One region of the Acidovorax sp. 106 genome, then DNA from elsewhere that is predicted to be linked to it. Evidence: riboswitches for the same ligand, from Rfam matches in the RefSeq annotation. Region 1 holds a riboswitch; the other holds the start of a gene.
The links. A riboswitch is a leader RNA that binds a small molecule or an ion and turns the genes downstream of it on or off. The one in region 1 is predicted to bind cobalamin.

Region 1 (3,824 bases):
CCGGGCCAGCTCGATCAGCGCTGTGGGCGCATTGCCAATGCCCACAATGGCGCCTTGCAGCAAGCCCAGGCGGTGGGCCTTGCGCATGGCCTGTACGGCGCGGGTGGTGTCCTCTTGCTGGGCCTGTGCAATCACATCGGCATCTGAAATGAACTGGTGCGTGCGCATGCCAAAGTGCGCCAGGCGGGGCTGCGACAGGCCCGAGCAAATCATCTCCACATCGGCCACCACGGGCGTGCCCCCGCGCAGCATGGCGGCCACGCCCGCCTGCACGGCCTGCGGGTGAAAGTCGGTCAGGCCGTTGAACTCAAAATCCGCATTCGCATGGATCATGCGGCGCACGATGGGCCATTGCTCGGCGGTGTAGCTGTGGCTTTGCACCTCGGCATCGATGATGGCAAAGCTGTCGTGCTCAATGGCCTGCCCGGCGCGGGTGAGCTGCTCGGTGACGGTGTTGACGGTGCTCATGCGGGCTGGGCCTCGTGGGTGTGCCCGTGGGAATGCGCATGAGGGTGTGGATGGACGTGATCGCCATGACCGTGGTCGTGACGGTGTTCGTGGCTGTGGTCATGCCCGTGTTCATGCGCAGGGTCATGTACCCCGTGCGGGGCATGCAGGTGCACTACGGCCTCAGCGGCCGGGGCATGGGTGTGCTCATGGCTGTGGCCGTGGCCCATGTCGTGCGCCAGTTCGCGGTATTTGCAGCCGTCGCACGGCAGCTTGCTGTCGGGCACGCCCGCGCGCAGGTCGGCCACACGCTGCTCCAGCAGGGCAAAGATTTCTTTCTCAAACCCAAAGTACGAGGCTTGTGCAAACCGCACCTGCGGGTACTGCTGGCGCAGGTGCTCCACCTGGCGGGCAATGCGCTGCATGAGCGTGCCGGTGAACAGGTAATACGGCAGCACCACCACCTGCTTCATGCCCACCAGCACCTGGCGCTGCACCGCGCGCTCCAGGCGCGGCCAGGTGATGCCGGTGAAGGCCAGGTCCACCAGCTCGTGGTCGGTCTCTTCCATCAACCAGCGGGCCATCTTGGCCACGTCGCCATTGGCTTGGCGGTCGGACGAACCCCGCCCCAGCAGCACCACGCCGGTGGTGGTGGGGTCGGGCATGTCCAGCGCGTTCATGCACTTGCGCAGGTTGCGGCGCAGCACATCGAGGATGGGATCGCACGCGGTGAGGTGCGGGCCATACAGAAATTCAGTGCCGGGGCAGTGCTCGCGGGCGTGTTCGATGGCTTCTGGAATCTCCATCTTCACGTGGCCTGCCGCGTTCAAGATGAGCGGCAGCACCAGCACGCGGCGGGCGTTGCGCCCGGCTTGCTGCAGGCCGTCATGCAGGCTAGGGGCGGCAAATTCGATGAAGCACACCTCGATGTTCCAGCCGGGCTGGCGCTCGCGCCACTGGGCTACGAAGCGGTGAATTTCGTCATTGCCCTCGGCCTCGCGTGAGCCGTGGCCGATGAGCAAAATGGTGTCGTCGTGGCGTGCGCCGTGGTGTGTACCGAGGGGCGTGGCTGTGGGTTGCATCAGGAAGTCTCCGTGGACGTTGCAGGCGCACTGGCCTTGCGAAAGCGGTGGGTAAAGCTGGCGTCGTACAACTTGGACTTGGCCAGCGTGGGCCAGTGGCGTGCGCCCAGATTGGGGCTGGCAATCACCATGGCCTGGCTGACCACCTTGGCGTCGCGGCAGCGCTGGCGAATGTCGGCCAACGTACCGCGAATGATGAGTTCCTCGCCCGGCCAGCTGGCCTTGTGCACCACCAACATGGGGGCGTCATCGGCCCAGCCAGCGGCGCGCAGTTGCTCCTGCACTTTGTGCAGCAGGGTGATCGACAAGAAGATGCACAGCGTGCAGTGGTGGCGCGCCAGCTCGGCCAGCGATTCGCCTTCGGGCATGGGGGTGCGGCCTTCCACGCGGGTGAAGATCACGGTCTGCGTGACCTCGGGCAGCGTGAAGCTTTCCACCGCTGCAGCGGCAGACGCCATGGCCGAAGACACTCCCGGCACCACGCGCACGGGCACTCCGGCGGCGTCGAGCGGCTGCACCACTTCAATCAGCGCGCCATACAAGGCCGGGTCGCCCGTTTGCAGGCGAATCACCACCGCGTGCTGCTGCGCCTGCGCAATCAACCACGCAGCCATCTGCTCCAGCGTCATGTCTTTGCTGTCGGCAATGGCGCAGCCGGGCGGCGCCCAGCGGGTCACGGCCTCGTTGACCAGCGAGCCTGCAAAAAGAATGGCGCCTGCGCGCTCTATGAGCGCGCGGCCTTTGACGGTGATGAGCTCCGGATCCCCCGGGCCCGCGCCCACAAACCAAACGGTACCGACCGTCATGGCTGGCGCCAGCCCAGGCAGCACATGGGGGTGCCATGGCTCACCAAATGCTGCGCCACTGGCCATGGGGCCAGTAAAAATAAAGTCTGCATGAAAACCACCCGGACGGACCCAGACCCCTGCCTCCCCGCAGGTTCTGTGAGATAGGCGAGCACGTGGCTCACCCGCTTGTCGGCCGGTCTCCGGGCTGGCGAAATGTTCCTGTGAATCCTTCCCAGGCCGAGGGGCCCAGTGGACATGTGACGCAGGATGAACGCGCGTGCGTTCTTTCGCTTACCGTTGCGGGGGCAGCTCAGGTTGATTGCGACTCGTGGTGGGCCGCGCTCTCCTGATTCCCGTTTAACTGTACCATCGCAATGACAGCACGAGCACCAACGGGGGCGAGTATAGGGCAGCGGGTATCACGCATGGCACAACGCATGGGATCAGTGCAGCGCAAGCGATGCACACAGACCTGCGCCAGGGGATCGTCCCCATTGCTGCACCCACTGCAACACCTGCTGTACGCCATCTGCGCCCGGCGCTTGCAGGCCGTGGTCTGCCCCGGGCAGGCTGCGCGCGCAGTAGGGCGCTGCGCGCCGCTGGGCCGCCTGGGCAAATTGCCCGTAGGCCGCGGCGGGCACCAGTTCGTCACGCTCCCCCCACACTTGCAGCAGAGGCCAGGGGCCGTCGATGAGGGGCTGCTGCACGGGCCACCGCCACAGGTCTCGCCAGTAACGCAGGCTGCGGCCTTGGTGCACACTGGAGTCTGAGGCTGTGCTGGCCTGCATGCGGCCCAAGGCGTCCCAATCGGCACCGTGGCCCGTGCGCAGTGCCTGAAGCCGCCCGGCTTCGCGCGGGTCCAGACCGCTGCTGGAAATCATCACCACGCCGGCCAGATCTGGCCCAGCCACTGCGGCCAGCGCGGGAAGAAGTTCTGCCCCTTCAGAAATACCGACCAGCAACAGCGGTGGTGGCGCTGCACCCACACTGGCGGGCGGCTGTATGGCGACGATCTGGTCCAGCGCAACGCGCGCGTGGGCGGCCCAGTGGGAGAGGCTGTCGCTCTGCACAAAATGGGACGGGCAGTCAGCGGGCGCGGAAGTGTCCTGGGGGTGCACGCCGGGCTTGTGCAGCACCGTGACCTGGGCGTGCAGCAGGCCGCGAAAGTAGCGGTCTGCCAGCGGCCCCATGCCCGCGCAGCCCGAGCCCGGAATCACCACCACGCGGTAGCGCAAGGGCAGCGCCAGCGGGCCGCGCTGCAGCGCCCACAGCGCTTGCGTTGGGTCCTCACCCACACTCAGCCGCAGGGGCGTAAATCGCACGGCGCCCTGCCCTTCAACGGTCTCTGCAGGCGACTGCGGGGCTGCGCAACCGTGCAACCCCGTGACAGCGCACGCAAAAAAGGCCAGCACAAGGCTGGCCTTCACGGTGCGCTGGCGCAGCGAGAGCGCCATAGCGTTCATCGCCACGCGATAACCCACATCACTTCAGGATGATGACCTGCTCA
Region 2 (3,824 bases), 3.0 Mb from region 1:
AGCGCCGCCGTCACCGTGGTCTTGCCCTGCCCCGAGGCCGGGGCAGCAATCAACAAGGCGGGGCAGCGGGCGGGCGTCTGCATCCCGGCTGCGGTCAAGGTCACTGCGGTGCCCACTTCAAGCCCACAAACAGCGTGCGGCCTGCGGTGGCGTAGTTGCGGACCAGCTGGTAGTCCTTGTCGGCCAGGTTGTCCACGCGGGCCAGCAAGGTGTAGTCGCGCGCAACGCGGGTGCTGGCATACAGATTGATGAGGGTGTAGCCGCCCAGCACGTTGGTGTTGGCAATGGTGTCGTAGCGGCGGCCCGAGGCCTGCACTTCTGCCCCCAGCGTCCACCCAGCCACCACGGTATCGGCCCCGAAGGTGCCGTGGTGCTTGGCGCGGCGGGCCAGTTGCTTGCCAGTGTCCAGATCACGCGGGCGCTGCAGATCGAGCGAGCCGTGCAGTTGCACGGTGCCCACGCGGTGCGATGCGGCCAGCGTCACGCCCTTGTATTCGGCGCGGGCGGTGTTGGCGTAACAGCCCTGTGTCTGCGTGGGCGAACATGCCGAAGCGCCCACAAAGGTGATCAGGTTGGTAACGCGGTTGCGGTAAGCCACGGCCGAGAAGGTGCTGCTGCCCTGGGCATAGCGCAGGCCCAGTTCAGCGTTGTGCGCCGACTCGGGCTTCAAGCTGGCCACGCCGTACTGGCTAAAGCGCTGGTACAACGTGGGCGCACGGAAGGCGGTGCCCACCGAGGCGGTGGCGCGCCATTGCGGCGAGATGGCGTAGCCGTACGCAATACTGCCCGTGTCCTTGCCGCCAAACTCGCTGTCGTCGTCGTGGCGCACGTTGACCTGCACCGTGTGCCCACCGGCGTTGTAGCCATAGCCCAGCGCCACGCCGTTTTGCGAACGGTCGCGGTCGATGGGGTTGTTCTCTAGGTGGTCTTCGCGGCGCTCCAGTGCGGCCGTCAGTTGGTGGGCCCCCTCACGCCATTCGTTCTGGAACAAATAGCCACGCAGGCGCGTGTCCGACAGGTACACCGAGGGCTTGGTTTCGTATTCATCGCGCGAATCGGTCACGCTGAACTTGGTCTTGTAGGCGCTGCTCCACTGTGCCTGCCAATTGAGGCCCAGCGCGTGCATGGTGTGCAGGCTACGGTCGTCATTGCCCAGGCCGCTGTCGTAGCCGCTGTTGGTGTCACCCACCATTAGAGTGCCTTCCAGGCGGTGCACCGCGTTCAGTTGCAAGCCCACGCGGGCATTGCCAGCGGTGTTGCGGTAGCCATCCTTGTCGGGGTTCTGGCCGGCGATGGGGCGGGCGTTGAAGCCATCGCTCTCGTCACGCATCAGGCCCAGTGCGTAGTCCACCGTGCCACTGGCCCCGCTCACACCGGCTTCAAGTTTGGTCGTGCCCCGGTTGCCCACGCCCACAGAAACGAACGGCGCGAAGCCCTTTTCACCGCGCTTGGTAAAGATCTGAATCACACCGCCCAGGGCGTCAGAGCCATACACCGCGCCCGCAGGGCCACGCAAGACTTCGATGCGGTCAATGAGCCCGAGCGGAATGGCCTCCCACGCGGCGCCGCCGGTGGACTGCGAGTCCATGCGCACACCATCGATGTACACGGCAGTGAAGCGGGTTTCTGCACCGCGCAGAAACAGGCTGGTTGCATTGCCTGGGCCGCCATTGCGCGACATCTCCACCCCTGGCAGGCGGGCCAGTAAATCGCCCAGGCCGGTGGCGCCACTGCGTTCAATGCTGTCGCGGTCCACGATGGACACATCGGCCACCAGATCGGAAAGTGGCTGCTCAGTGCGCGTGGCGGCCACCACGGTTTCAGACAAAGAAGGCGTACGCAGGTTTTGCGCCAGCACCGTGGCGCCTGCAGCGGCGGTTTGGGCGTGGGCGGGCACCGACAAGACGCACAGCCCAGTGGCGGCTAGCGCCAACAAATTCGGACGCAAAGACAACGGCGCCAGCTTCCGGGCGCGGGGGATGGGGTAACTCATCGTGGGGGAACTCAATCAACAAACAACCCGTGCCGGCCTCCCCGCCAGCGTGTGGGTGATAAGGCTGTGCCGCCCTTTGATAAGGCGTACACAACCACCGTGTTGGCCGGTATCCGGGCTGGCGGAACGCTCTCCAAAGCCTTCCCAGGGGCTTGTTCAAGGCCCCCAGTGGCATGTGTGAATGGAGAGAGGATCGACTCGATCCGTCCGCTGACCGTTGCGGGGGCAGCGCAGGCCGGGCACGCCACCGTGGTGGTCGCCTTCCTGCTTCCCGTTGAACTGCGGCCTGTGAACCAAGCAGCGAGCACCAACTCGCGGATTTTAGGGCCTCTGCATTCCCCGCCTGGAACAGACGACCCTACAATTGAGGGCTGTATGGCAGAACCCTCCACCACCGATCAGATCGCCGAGCGCGTTGAGCGCCTTTTGGTACGCCACGCCGAGTTGCAACGCACCAATGCCTTGCTGGCCGATCAAGTCAGCGCCCTGACCCAGGAGCGCGATTCACTCAAATCCCGCCTGAACGCAGCGCGCGGCAGAATCGATGCCTTGCTGGAGCGCCTGCCTGCCAACACCGCGCCCGTCGCGCCCGCCCCCACCAAGGAAATCGAATGAAGCAAATCGAGGTGCAGATCCTGCAGCAAAGTTACCTGCTGGCCTGCCCCGAGGGGCAAGAATCGCGCCTGTTGGATGCAGTGGAGCGGGTCGACACCGCCATGACCCGCATCCGCGATGCCGGTAAAGTCCGCGCCCGCGAGCGCATCGCCGTGCTGGCTGCGCTGAACTTGGCTTTTGAAATCGCCGACCGCGATGCAGCGGCGGCCAAGGCAGCAGCAATGCCAGTGCACACCCCTGCCCCCACCCTGGCGGCCACAGCCCCCAGCGATGAAGAAAACCAACGCCTGCAAAGCTTGCTGGGCCGCCTGGACCAGGCGCTGGAGCAAGACGGCCAGCTGCTTTGACGGTGCTGGCTGCGGCCACCCTGGGCAGGCAGCCCATGGTGTGTTTCGGCTTTTAGGCATGGCTGCACGGGCCAGATGGCGGGCCCCGTGGCCGCCAGCCCAGAGCGCAAACGCGTCGGCCACGGCGTTTGGCCCAGGCTTCGCAACCCATCCCCAAATACATCACCGCTTTGCCTGCAACCTCAAGGCCAAAGGCCTACAATGGTGAGGTCTGCGGTGCTGCCGGGCTTTATATTTCCTTGAACCAATGCTCCCTGAGCTCGGGCTTGGTAATTGCCTGGTGAGCGTGATCGTCTCGCGTCAGATGAACCCAACGTCAGGCTGCCCTCGCCCCCCTGAACCCCCGGTTCAGGATGCCGGTCCGGTGGCATTCGCAGACACCTTCTTCTTACGCTTGGCACTCTCTGTGCGAAGCGCTGCCGAGCGGCAGCTCAGCCCCCACTCCAACACCTACGGTACCCCTCCCTTATGCTGGATCCTCTGCTGATTGTTGAGTTGGGCGTTTTGGGTTTGTGCACCGGCTTTCTGGCCGGGCTGCTAGGCATTGGCGGCGGCATGCTGCTGGTGCCATTTCTGACCTACATCCTGGGCGCCAAGCAGGTGGGCCCAGATTTGGCCGTGAAGATGGCCATTGCCACATCGATGGCCACCATTGTGTTCACCTCCATTTCCAGCGTGCGTGCGCACCACAAGCGGGGAGCCGTGCGCTGGGACATCGTGACCAAGCTAGCTCCTGGCATTGTGCTGGGCAGCTTCGCCGCCAGCCTGGGGGTCTTTGCTCTGCTCAAAGGCTCTTTTCTGGCCATCTTCTTTGGCCTGTTCGTCAGCTTTTCTGCCACGCAAATGTTTCTGGACAAAAAACCTGCCCC

Region 2: it holds a riboswitch for cobalamin, as region 1 does, so the genes downstream of both, C8C98_RS21015 (TonB-dependent receptor domain-containing protein) here and cobM (precorrin-4 C(11)-methyltransferase) in region 1, are expected to answer to the same signal.

Annotation. Positions count from the first base shown of each region.
Region 1 is NZ_RCCC01000001.1:1,794,105-1,797,928, reverse strand. Features, by position in the region: gene C8C98_RS07950 (precorrin-8X methylmutase) at 1-468, opposite strand, end outside; gene C8C98_RS07945 (sirohydrochlorin chelatase) at 465-1,529, opposite strand; gene cobM (precorrin-4 C(11)-methyltransferase) at 1,529-2,335, opposite strand; cobalamin riboswitch at 2,491-2,726, opposite strand; gene C8C98_RS07935 (alpha/beta hydrolase) at 2,761-3,780, opposite strand; gene C8C98_RS07930 (hypothetical protein) at 3,800-3,824, opposite strand, start outside.
Region 2 is NZ_RCCC01000001.1:4,780,011-4,783,834, forward strand. Features, by position in the region: gene C8C98_RS21010 (cobyrinate a,c-diamide synthase) at 1-83, opposite strand, end outside; gene C8C98_RS21015 (TonB-dependent receptor domain-containing protein) at 101-1,993, opposite strand; cobalamin riboswitch at 2,080-2,320, opposite strand; gene C8C98_RS21020 (DUF904 domain-containing protein) at 2,369-2,608, shown strand; gene C8C98_RS21025 (cell division protein ZapA) at 2,605-2,955, shown strand; gene C8C98_RS21030 (sulfite exporter TauE/SafE family protein) at 3,424-3,824, shown strand, end outside.